DNA from 2 places in the Virgibacillus dokdonensis genome. Region 2 is predicted to be linked to the other one. Evidence: riboswitches for the same ligand, from Rfam matches in the RefSeq annotation. Region 2 holds a riboswitch; the other holds the start of a gene.
The links. Region 2 has a riboswitch for thiamine pyrophosphate ahead of thiT (energy-coupled thiamine transporter ThiT). Riboswitches for the same ligand answer to the same signal wherever they lie in the genome.
Positions count from the first base shown of each region.

Region 1: linked by a shared signal. The riboswitch ahead of thiW (energy coupling factor transporter S component ThiW) and the one ahead of thiT (energy-coupled thiamine transporter ThiT) in region 2 are both predicted to bind thiamine pyrophosphate.

Region 1 covers NZ_LT745763.1:3,450,200-3,456,167, forward strand. Annotated here, with positions in the region: gene B2C77_RS17680 (ABC transporter ATP-binding protein) at 5-973, opposite strand; gene B2C77_RS17685 (ABC transporter ATP-binding protein) at 1,015-1,995, opposite strand; TPP riboswitch at 2,639-2,745, shown strand; gene thiW (energy coupling factor transporter S component ThiW) at 2,984-3,481, shown strand; gene thiD (bifunctional hydroxymethylpyrimidine kinase/phosphomethylpyrimidine kinase) at 3,618-4,424, shown strand; gene thiM (hydroxyethylthiazole kinase) at 4,421-5,194, shown strand; gene thiE (thiamine phosphate synthase) at 5,244-5,861, shown strand.
Region 2 covers NZ_LT745763.1:3,264,169-3,270,136, forward strand. Annotated here, with positions in the region: gene B2C77_RS16805 (biotin transporter BioY) at 944-1,513, opposite strand; gene B2C77_RS16810 (3-ketoacyl-ACP reductase) at 2,003-2,725, shown strand; gene thiT (energy-coupled thiamine transporter ThiT) at 3,212-3,811, opposite strand; TPP riboswitch at 3,963-4,066, opposite strand; partial or broken gene tnpA (IS200/IS605 family transposase) at 4,289-4,730, opposite strand; gene B2C77_RS16825 (M4 family metallopeptidase) at 5,045-5,968, opposite strand, start outside.

The sequences.
Region 1 (5,968 bases), 190 kb from region 2:
GCTTTCACGTGTATAAATGACAAGCAATAAAATGATTCGCTTCCATCTCTTGGAAAGCAGGTTTAGCTGTTTTACAAATATCCATTGCTTGCGGGCATCGTGTATGAAAGACACAACCTGGTGGGGGGTTTGCAGGGCTAGGTACATCCCCTTTTAAAATAATTCGTTCTCGAATGCCATCTGGATCTGGGGTCGGTACAGCTGATAATAATGCTTGGGTGTATGGGTGCTGTGGATTTTCATACAATGTATCCTTGTCCGCTAATTCCATCATTCGTCCCAAGTACATGACCCCTACACGATCACTAATATACTTTACAACACTTAAGTCATGCGCAATAAACAAATAAGTCAATTGAAATTCTTCACGTAATTTTTGCATTAAATTCAAAATTTGCGCCTGAACAGATACATCCAATGCAGAAACAGCCTCATCGCAAATAATTAATTTAGGATGATTTGCTAACGCTCTAGCAATACCAATTCGTTGCCGTTGTCCACCACTAAATTGATGTGGGTATCTGGAAGCATGGTAGCTATTTAAACCGACTATTTCTAACAGTTCTTTCACACGCTGTTTACGTGCTGTTTTGGCTGTCACCCCATGAACAAGTAGCGGTTCTGCAATGATTTTTTCAACCGTATGTCTTGGATTTAACGAAGCGTAAGGATCTTGAAAAATAATTTGCATATCTTTGCGGAGCTTTCGCAACTCTTTTGCTTCAAGATCCTTTATCCTTTTTCCAGCAAACATCACTTCCCCACTCGAAGGCTCCAATAATCGTAAAATGGCTTTTCCAGTTGTTGATTTTCCGCATCCTGACTCTCCAACAATACCAAGTATCTCTCCTTCTCTTACACTGAATGAGACATCATCGACAGCTTTGATAACACGCTTTTTCCTTCCAAATACCCCGCCTTTAACTGCGAAATGTTTCTGTAATCCTTTCACTTCTAACAATGGTTGGACCACTTTCTCCTCTACCTCCTTCCTGCTTGCTTTAATGGGAGCAATCATGCTTCCTTTTCATGTAAAAAGCATCTACTTGTGCGGTTATTTTCTAGTTCATATAATGGAGGGTTTGCTTGAAAACATGGTGCAAATGCCCATTCACAACGAGGTGCAAAACGACAACCTATCTTTTCCTTCTGTGGCTTAGGAACCGTACCTGGAATAGAATATAATTGTTGTTCTGTTTTCTTCACATTTGGTAATGAACGAATTAATCCTTTTGTATAGGGGTGGTTAGGATATTTTAATATTTCTCTCGTCGTCCCTTCTTCGATGATTTGCCCAGCATACATCACTGCGACGCGATCACAAATCTCTGCAACGACACCTAAATCATGTGTGATGAACAGAATAGCTGTCTGCTTTTCTTGATTTAACTGTCGCATTAAATCGAGTATTTGTGCCTGTATCGTTACATCAAGTGCTGTTGTTGGTTCATCCGCTATTAACAAATCTGGTTCGCAAGCCATCGCCATTGCAATCATGACCCGCTGTCGCATTCCACCTGATAATTGATGCGGATAACTAGCGACAATAGCATTTGCCCTAGGAATTCCAACAAGTTCTAATAATGTAATCGCTTTGTTACGCGCTTCTTTTTTGCTTGTTTTTTCGTGTAGTCGAATCGCTTCTATCATTTGATTACCAATGGTAAATAAAGGATCTAAAGATGTCATTGGTTCCTGAAAAATCATAGCAATTTCATTTCCCCGTATCTGTTTCATTCTTTTAGGAGAAGCTGATACGATATTTTCCCCTTTAAAATAAATGTCACCACTTACAATTTTGCCAGGCGGGCTAGGTATTAATTGCATGATGGATAAGGATGTGACGCTTTTTCCACAGCCCGATTCTCCAACAATACCAACGACCTCTCCTTTACATACAGATAAACGAACCCCATTCACAGCGGGAACCTCCCCTTTTTCCGTAAAAAAATGCGTATGGACATCTTTTAGTTCCAGTATGACTTCTTTGGACATTCTGATTTCACCTCGTTTCTTACAAATTTCCACCACTCTAAAGCACCTCAACTTTAGAAATAGATAGTTTCTTGCCATATATTTGCGGTGGATGTTGTCATGCCTTTACATTTTAAACTCGCAAATAGGTATCTTGTTAACAAACTAAAAATTCAGTCTATTGAAACAGTTTTTTCCCCGGTTCATTATCACCTGTAAGGAATATCTTGCATTTACTTATTTTGTAATAGATTTGTTCCCCCTCCTTTCACTTTCTGATTTATCCTTCTATAATCTCATGGAGTAGGTCACCACCTCTTCATGAAAGCGTTTCTAATATACCGATGAAAAACTAGGATTTTAGAACCATCTTGTAATGCTTATCATATTCATGTCCACATGAAATTATTAACCTTTCTTTTAAAAGTTTTGAATATGTTTTAACTTCATCTATAAAAGATGGACCGTAATTTTATAGAAAGTGGATTTGCAGGCCATTATTCAAAACAGGCAATTATTTTCCCTTTACAACTATCTCTAAACCACGCAAGTACAATTCAAGGTAATAAAGATGCGGAAAGGTACTAGCTTTTTCCATGACAAACATCTACCATTTTGTTAAGCTTGATGTGTTAGCGTTTAATATTTTAGTAGAATATTTTATAAGAACTACTAGGGGAGCCTATCATGGGCTGAGAAGAAGCAATAGCTTCTGACTCTTATTGACCTGATCTGGTTAAGACCAGCGGAGGGAAGTAGTAGAGATTCTCTTTCTATATTTCTTCTTCTAAGTCAGGTTCTGTCTGGGGTCTGACTTTTTTTGCATGTTAGGAAAAGATAAGGTTTATAGGATAAGTAACATGGCGTTATGCTTGTTCCTTTTGTTCTATTCTATTCGTCGACAACGACTTCCCGTTTAGAATGAAAGAAACCTTACAGCAACTTCTATTAAAAATGCTGTTCTTCACTACTTTCCTCTTAGTAAAATAGACAAAAGCAAGGTGATGCTATGAAAAAAACATACACATTAACATTAATGGCTGTCTTTGTTGCTATTGGCACACTAGCAGCACAATTTCTTTGGTTTCCTGCTGGATTTGCCAAAGCGTACCCCGTGCAACATGCTGTTAATGTGATGGCAGCTATTACGTTAGGACCTGGACCTGCTGTAATAATAGCTTTTATGATTGGTCTGTTACGAAATATGCTAGGACTTGGAACTTTATTAGCATTTCCAGGAGCCATGGTAGGAGCATGGTTTGCAGCTTTACTGTATCGTAGATTTGAGAAGAAACGATGGGCTGTCATTGGAGAAAGTATAGGGACTGGAATTGTAGGATCCTTGCTTGCCGTACCCATTGCTCGCTTATTCATGGACAGTAGTGCCGGAGCTCTATTCTTTGTCCCGTCATTTTTAGCAAGTAGCATTTCTGGAGCTTTTTTAGGGTGGTTTATTGTTTCACGCGTGAATACAGATAAGCTGATTCGTATACAAAGGCAGTATTAAACTGGCTTTAAGTCCAAGACTATATGATAACTATTTATATGTTTGGGAATCATTCTAGATAGTAGTTCGCTCGAAAATGAGCCATCATGGTTCACGAAATATACTGGCAATTATATAAAGAAAGGAAGCGAATAATTTGAAACCAATTCCATGTGCATTAACGATTGCAGGAACTGACCCAAGTGGAGGTGCAGGTATTCAGGCAGATCTGAAAACATTTCAAGAGTTAACTGTTTATGGTATGTCCGTCATCACATCGATTGTTGCACAAAATACAACTGGTGTACAAAATGTCCACCATATCCCTATTGATATGATAGATGAGCAATTGCAATCTGTTTTTTCTGACATGCCTGTACACAGTCTAAAAACAGGCATGATTGCCAATGAATCGATGATGCGCGTCATCCAAAAACAACTTACTAGTACAGACGCATACTACGTCATGGACCCTGTTATGGTTGCTACTAGCGGCGATCCTTTAATTGCCGAAGAAGCAAGAGATTATTTAAAAGAACAGCTTCTACCTTTAGCAACTGTTGTTACGCCAAATATTCCAGAAGCAGAATTTATTACTGGCAACAAAATCCATGATGTTAACGATTTACAAGAAGCAGCCAAAGAAATGGTGGATAAACATGGTGCTCGGGCTGCCCTAGTAAAAGGTGGACATATGCATGGAGATGCCATTGACTATTTATATGATGGACATAAGATGCATACCTTTCACTCCAAACGCTTTGACACAACAAGTACGCATGGCACTGGTTGTACGTACTCGGCAGCCATTACCGCTCATTTAGCTAAAGGCCTGCCGTTATATGAAGCGGTAAAAGAGGCTAAACAATTTGTTACAGCAGCTATTAAGCATTCTTTCCCATTAGGCGCTGGGAACGGCCCTACCAACCATTGGGGAATTCGTGAAGAAAGGGTGAAACAATGAATACATCAATTATAGAGCAAGTTAGGGAGGCCAATCCGTTAATTCACAATTTGACAAATGAAGTCGTGATGAATTTTACTGCTAATGGTTTACTAGCTTTTGGGGCTTCACCGATTATGGCAAAAGCAACAGAAGAAGCAGAAGAAATGGCGTCCATTTCTAATGGTGTGCTTATAAATATTGGTACATCAACATTGACAGAGATACCAGCAATGAAGCTTGCTGGTAAAGCCGCCAACAAAAAAGACATCCCAGTAGTACTAGACCCTGTTGGCATTGGCGCCACATCATTTCGTAAAGATGTCGTTAAACAATTATTACAAGAAGTACAATTTACTGTTATTAAAGGAAATGCAGGCGAAATGGCTAAGCTAGTTGATATGCCATGGGAAGTAAAGGGGGTAGAATCTGTCGGAGATGGTGATGGAAAAGAGATTGCTAAAAAAGTAGCCAACATGTATCATACGACTGCTGTAGTAACAGGAGAGACGGACTATATTTGTAGTAACAATGAAACGGTAATAGAAAACAGAAGCGGGCATGTCTATTTGGAAAAAATCACAGGTGCTGGTTGTTTGCTAGGCTCTATTATAGCAGCTTGTCTAGCTACAAATGCGAAAGTAGAAGAACAGGCATTTGCAGCCGTACATTTTTATGGATTAGCAGCCGAGTATGCTGCTAATCAAGAGCATGTTCAAGGTTCTGGCAGCTTTCTTCCAGCCTTTATTGACGCATTGTCCAATGGAATAGATCAGCTTAACATCAAGTAATATGTCTTTCGCAAGAGCTAAACGTTAAGTAAATAAGGAGGCTAGAAGCTTGCATTTACAAAAAGCTTTACGTAAATATTTCATCATGGGAAGCCAAAATTGTGATCGAGACCCGAAGCAAGTTTTAAAAGAAGCGATTCAGGCAGGTATTACAGCTTTTCAATATCGGGAAAAAGGATCTGGTGCTTTATCTGGCATACAAAAAACGTTATTAGGAAAAGAATTGCGCAATATCTGTCGCCAACATAACATTCCGTTTTTTATTAATGATGATGTAGAGTTAACAGCAGTTTTAGATACAGATGGCATACATGTCGGTCAAGATGATAAGCACGCAAAAGAATTGCGCCAACAGTTTCCAAATAAATGGATTGGTCTTTCTGTTTCCAACCTGGAAGAACTGCATGCCAGCCCGCTGGATTACGTCGACTATCTTGGCGTGGGCCCCATTTTCGCAACTTCTACAAAAGAAGATGCAAAGATGGCAGTAGGTACAGGCTTTATAACAGAAGTAAAACGGCTATACCCCAACATGCCAATTGTTGGTATAGGCGGAATTAACACTGAAAATGCAGCAGCTGTTATGGAAGCAGGCGCTGATGGCGTTTCTGTTATATCGGCAGTTACTAAAGCTCCCGATATACAAACAGCAGTCGCAAATCTATAAAGGAAGCCAAACCAATTAGATAAACTTGGCTTGTCGCCAAGTCTTATGGCGAATGGCATAGTTTTTCTTATACTATAAACATTTAAACTTTTATACTTTCCTATAGT
Region 2 (5,968 bases):
TATTGCAACTTTTCGACTGCCCTCTTAATTTATAGCTATCATAACTTTTACATGGATAGAAGCATTTTGCAATTCTTTTCATGCAATTGTCAAAAAAAGTTAACGTTTTCATGATTAGCTGTGGAAGTTAATTCGTAGGTAAAAGATTTTTTACTTGTGCTTTTTACCCCACCATACCAAGGGTGAGCGAAATTACGTGAGGGCGAGCACGTTCTTGACATGCGGGAGCGAATCCAACGACATAGCGAGCGTAATTTTGACGTACATGAGCGAAGTCAGCGGCATAGCGAGCGTAATTTTGACGTACATGGCGAAGTCAGCGGCTAAGCGAGCGTAATTTTGGCCTACATGGCGAAGTCAGCGGCATAGCGAGCGTAATTTTGACGTACATGGCGAAGTCAGCGGCATAGCGAGCGTAATTTTGACGTACATGAGCGAAGTCTACGGCTAAGCGAGCGAAATCTCGACCTACATGAGCGAAGTCAGCGGCATAGCGAGCGAAATCTCGACCTACATGAGCGAAGTCTACGGCATAGCGAGCGAAATATTGGCCTACATGAGCGAATCCAACGACATAGCGAGCGTAATTTTGACGTACATGAGCGAAGTCAGCGGCATAGCGAGCGTAATTTTGACGTACATGGCGAAGTCAGCGGCTAAGCGAGCGTAATTTTGGCCTACATGGCGAAGTCAGCGGCATAGCGAGCGAAATCTCGACCTACATGAGCAAATTCAGCGGCATAGCGAGCGAAGTTTTGCCCTACATGAGCGAAGTCTACGGCATAGCGAGCGAAATATTGGCCTACATGAGCGAATTCAAGCACGAGGCGCGGTGATTTCTCGACAAACCGGTGCAAATCACGCATTTTATACATATTATTTTAATAGAATAATTTAGAATAACGATCCACTCATATAATTTACAAATCTAATTTTTCTTCGTTTATACTACCTTTTGTTTCGTTTCTAAAATTAAATTAGCATGTACGAGACGTTTTCGTACAGCAATTCCTATCCAGCTAGCTAATGCAGCTTTAATAAGCCCAACGACGATAAATGGATACACTCCAGCTACGAATGCTGCATTCCACGAAAGATCTAAAATAAATTTCAACTGCGTTGTCCCAAACGCTAGCGTAATCAACATGCCAATTATATTTGCAATTAGAGCATTCTGGAAACGAAAGCTTGTTTTTTCGAGAATGAAACCTGTAACATATGCTGTAACAATAAAGCCAAAAATATATCCTCCTGAAGGACCTACTAACACATGTGCCCCGCCGCTAAAGCCAGCAAAAACAGGCACACCTGCTCCTCCAATTACCGCATAGCAAATCATCGCTAATGCACCTTGCTTACTGCCTAAAATAGTTGCCGTAATTCCGACTGCTAAAGTTTGTCCACTTATCGGTATGAGTGGTAGTGGTATTTCAATTTGCGCCAAAATAGCTGTGAGTGCTGCAAACAAAGCACAATTAAGCATAAAGCGAAGTCTTTTTCGTTGCTGTTCCATATTAATAAATCCCCCTATTTCCAATAAACGTTGATGTTTTTCAAAATTGTACTTGGAAAAAACAACATTGTCAACTTGATTAACGTAATAGTTTACATTCAGGATGAGCAAATTTATTGTTTAAACGTTCTATTTAGAGAGAAGCAATAATACCTTATTCAGTAAATACCATCAATCGATGCGTTTCTAAATAATTAAAATATAAATGAATATAGCAAAGAGTACCAGAAGTAATGAAAGTTATTCAGTCTTTCGGTTAAAAGTAACTTATTCTCAACTAAGCGGCTACTTCCTTATGGCGATAAACGTACTTAACCAGAAGATGAGCGACTTTTCCCACGCGGCGAGCGCTTTTTCCACGTTCATGAGCGACTTTACGACGTGCGGGAGTGATTTTCTCATGATAGGAGTCTGTAGTTTGAATTTATTCTTTCATATAAGATATACTTACAATACAAGTAAGAATCAAGGGAGAGGGGATGACTTACGATGGGGCAACAAATTAAAGGAAAGATTGCGTATATTACAGGTGCTGGTAGCGGTATTGGAAGAGCAACTGCACTTGCTCTTGCTAAGGAAGGTGTTCATTTAGGCATCATTGCGCGTACGGAATCCAAACTGGAAGCTGTTGCAAGAGAAGTAGAAACATATGGCGTTAACGCCAGTTATGCTGTTGCTAATATAGCAAAGTTGGAAGAAGTAGAGGGGGCTGTTGCGAAGCTAGAAACGTCGCTTGGGCCTGCAAATATTTTAATAAATAATGCAGGTATTGGAACATTTGATAATTTTCTAGAGATGGATCCAGTAACGTGGAAGCAAACTTTAGAGGTGAATGTGTTCGGTACGTATCACGTGACCCGTGCCGTCTTACCACATATGCTTAAGAAAAACCAAGGCGATATTATCATGATCTCCTCCAGTAACGGAATAAAAGGAACAGCAGGTTCGACTTCTTACAGTGCTTCCAAATTTGCCATTCAAGGTATGTCCGAAGCTTTAATGCAAGAAGTGCGCAGAAATAACATTCGCGTTTTCACATTAAATCCAAGCCTTGTTGCCACAGAGCTTGCTTTCGGCGAAAAGTTAGCGGAGAAAAATGACGATAAATACATGCAAGCCGAAGATTTAGCTGAATACATGGTAGCACAATTAAAATTGCATCCGAGAATGTTTATTAAACAGTCGTTACAATGGGCTACGAATCCGTTCTAAAACAAAACTGTTACAAAACGTTGATCCAAAAGCGATTTGCAACATTTTTCTATATTTATATATCATATTAATTACTTTGCAAAGAAAACTATTAAAATATATCACTAAGTCAGTGCAATTGTTTACGGCTTATTGTTAACATAATTTAGAAAATTCAACAATAGACTGCCATTTCAAACTTCGGTTTTTCACTCATCCGTAGGGCATATCGAAAGAACTGTTTGTGGAGCTGGACTGTTAACTTGTCCAGCTCTAGCAACTTCAATTCTTGAAGCAAGATCTAAGATGTTTAATCGTTATGTAACGTTAATAGCCAACGTCATTTTTATAAAACTTGGCTTATCTCAAATCTTATGGCGAAAGCTGTAGTTCTTATACTATGAACTATTATGCATTCCTATAGTGTAAAGTAAAAACGTTGGCTATGAATATAAAAGAACACGGCTTTCGTTTTTTCTTTGTAGTCTTAAAAGAAAGCAATTATATTTAAGAAGCTTTCTTCACCTGTTTTTTGGTCATAAATGTTTCTGCCTGCACTAATCGCGGAGCACTCGCTAAAATCACTAGCAAAACAATCGTACAAAAAACAAACGCACCTACAAAAGTCGTTCCATTCATTATAAATGAATACAGAACTGGCGACATTCCTTCGGGGGCATATTTCCCCCAGAAAATGACACCTGCAAGAAAATGCCAAAAATACCTCGCGATGCTACCAATGAATGTCGCAGCTACAACCCATGCCAAAGCAATTCGTTTATTCCCTTTTTGATAATTATTTTGAATTAAAGGAGCGAGTATTCCGGCAAAACCAACGCTAGCAAAAGCAATAAAATATTCAATAAAAAATTGCAATGGTGTCAAATAGTAAGCATCACCGAGCATTACCTGCAATAACCCCCATAAGAAACCCGCTAATATACCCGCCAACATTCCTCTCCGAAATGCAAGAATAAATATGGGCACCATAGCAAAAGAAATCGATATAGCTGGTGATAATTTAATCGAAGGAAGAAAATCCAAAATCATGGCAAATGCTGCAAAAAATGCTGCTTCAATCATTACTAATAAGCGAATATTTTTCATTAAAAAAGCTCCCCTTTCACGGAAACCTCAAGGGAAGCAGCATTGTTCGACGTAGTTGTTCATTGATTGTATAAAAGGTAAATGCTTTAAACGTTCGTTTTACACACAGAATCTTCCTTGTAAATCAAACTAGCATTTTATGCATAAACCTAAGCATTGTTGCCCACATCCCTACGCAAGTGCTAACTAAACAGGTTCAAAGGGTCTCGAACGATTCCGTTCCATCTCAGCCAAATGGCTCCCCTTGTGGTTTCTATGTATATGATTTTCATCTATTATAAACGATAAATTGTTCTTTGAACAGCTTTTAGCGTTAAAAGTTGTTTAGCATCCATTTTTTATAGCTATTGTTCAAATAAATAGTCAGAGAGATGAAGGTAGCTCTTAAACGACCACCTGCTAAAGCAGGTGGATTTAGACAAAAATGTCGACGACTAAAGTCGTTCCCCAGGCTAAAGTCCTGCTCAAAGGCCTTAGCTAAAGCATCCTCAAAGCTAGACTAAATATTTCGTCCTTACCTTCATTGAATTGATTTGTTATATCATTTCTTATTATTTCTTCCGTTACCGTCCCTACGGTGGCACAAAAATATCCTCTTGCCCACAAGTGCTGCCCCCAATATCTCTTTTTGAGTTCTGGAAACTCATCCTGCAATAATCTTGATGATCTTCCTTTTAGATACGGCAATATTTTACTTGGAGCAATACTTGGAGGACAGGATAATAATAAATGAATGTGGTCTTTTCCAACACTTCCTTGCAAATATAGTAATTCCCCTAGCTTCACAACCTTGTCTTAGCAAATCACGCACTCTCACCGCTATATGCCCGCCCAAAACCTTATATCTATACTTTGTCACCCATATGACATGATACTTAATATCATACACAGCATGACTATTTTTTCTATATCCTTCCATACTTTCACCTCTTCACTTCGTATGGACAAAAAAGATAAGGCTAAAAGCGGATACCGTCTAAAGAAGGTGGAGTTAGACCACGCATTTGTAAGTTAAACCACCTGCTGCTTCCATACACTAGTGAAGATAAATAAACGGTAAATACATATTTATCAAGAACAAGCAAATGTGTCGCCAATTTCAGACAAATGAATCTAAAACGACCTAGATTCAAAAGCAACAGCTTGCTTATCATCACACCTTGATGTGATTCGTAAATGACCTACTATTTCCACACTCATTTGCACTTCAAATTCATTCTTTACACCTTCTTATTAGTTTACACCAACGCGCTCCCACGCACGAGCAACTTCCTGAGCAGCGCTTTCCCCATACAAATCTTGAGCAGATTGAACGAGTGCTTGTCTTGCATCTTGGAAACTACTATTCGGCGTTAAATAGGTCGTTAATGCACGATAATAAACTTGTTCCGCTTTGCTTATACCTATGCTATTAACAGTGAAATAGGCCGCTTTATTCGGAATCCCACTATTGATATGAACTCCACCCCAATCGCCTCTTCGTGTGTTTGGTAAATGTTGATAATCATTCATATGATCTGGCTGATTATACCTTGTTGGGTTTGCCAAACTGCGCAATGCATCCCCTTCAACACCAGGTGTAAATACATCTTCACCAATTAACCAATCACCATCCACAAAATAGGCAAAAACATCAGCAAACGATTCATTTAATGCACCAGATTGGTTGGCATAGACGAGATCAGCTGTTTCGTCAATCACCCCATGTGTAAGCTCATGAGCTACAATATCATTTGCCCCAGATAACGGAGCAAATCTTCTTCCGTCTCCATTGCCGTAAATGATTTTATCACCAACCCATACCGCATTATTATAATTATTCCCATAATCGACAATAGACCGAATTGTCGCGCCATTATTGTCGTAACTAACCCGACCAAATGTATTATAGTAATAATCAAATACTTGTCCAGCATAATAGTGAGCATCAACAGCTGCCTGTTGTTCTTCATTCGTAAAGCGATTATCTTCATCTTTCACATAAACACCTGGAAGATTTTTATCGCCTCTTCCTTGATTCGTGAACGTTTCAATAACCCCATTCATTCGTTTTGTCGTATCATAGAGATAATAGTCCCCTTGATGATAAAACGTATTTAACTGTCTATGGTGTCCAAGGGTACCTATTCCACTTCCAGTAGAGGCAAATTCTTGCGC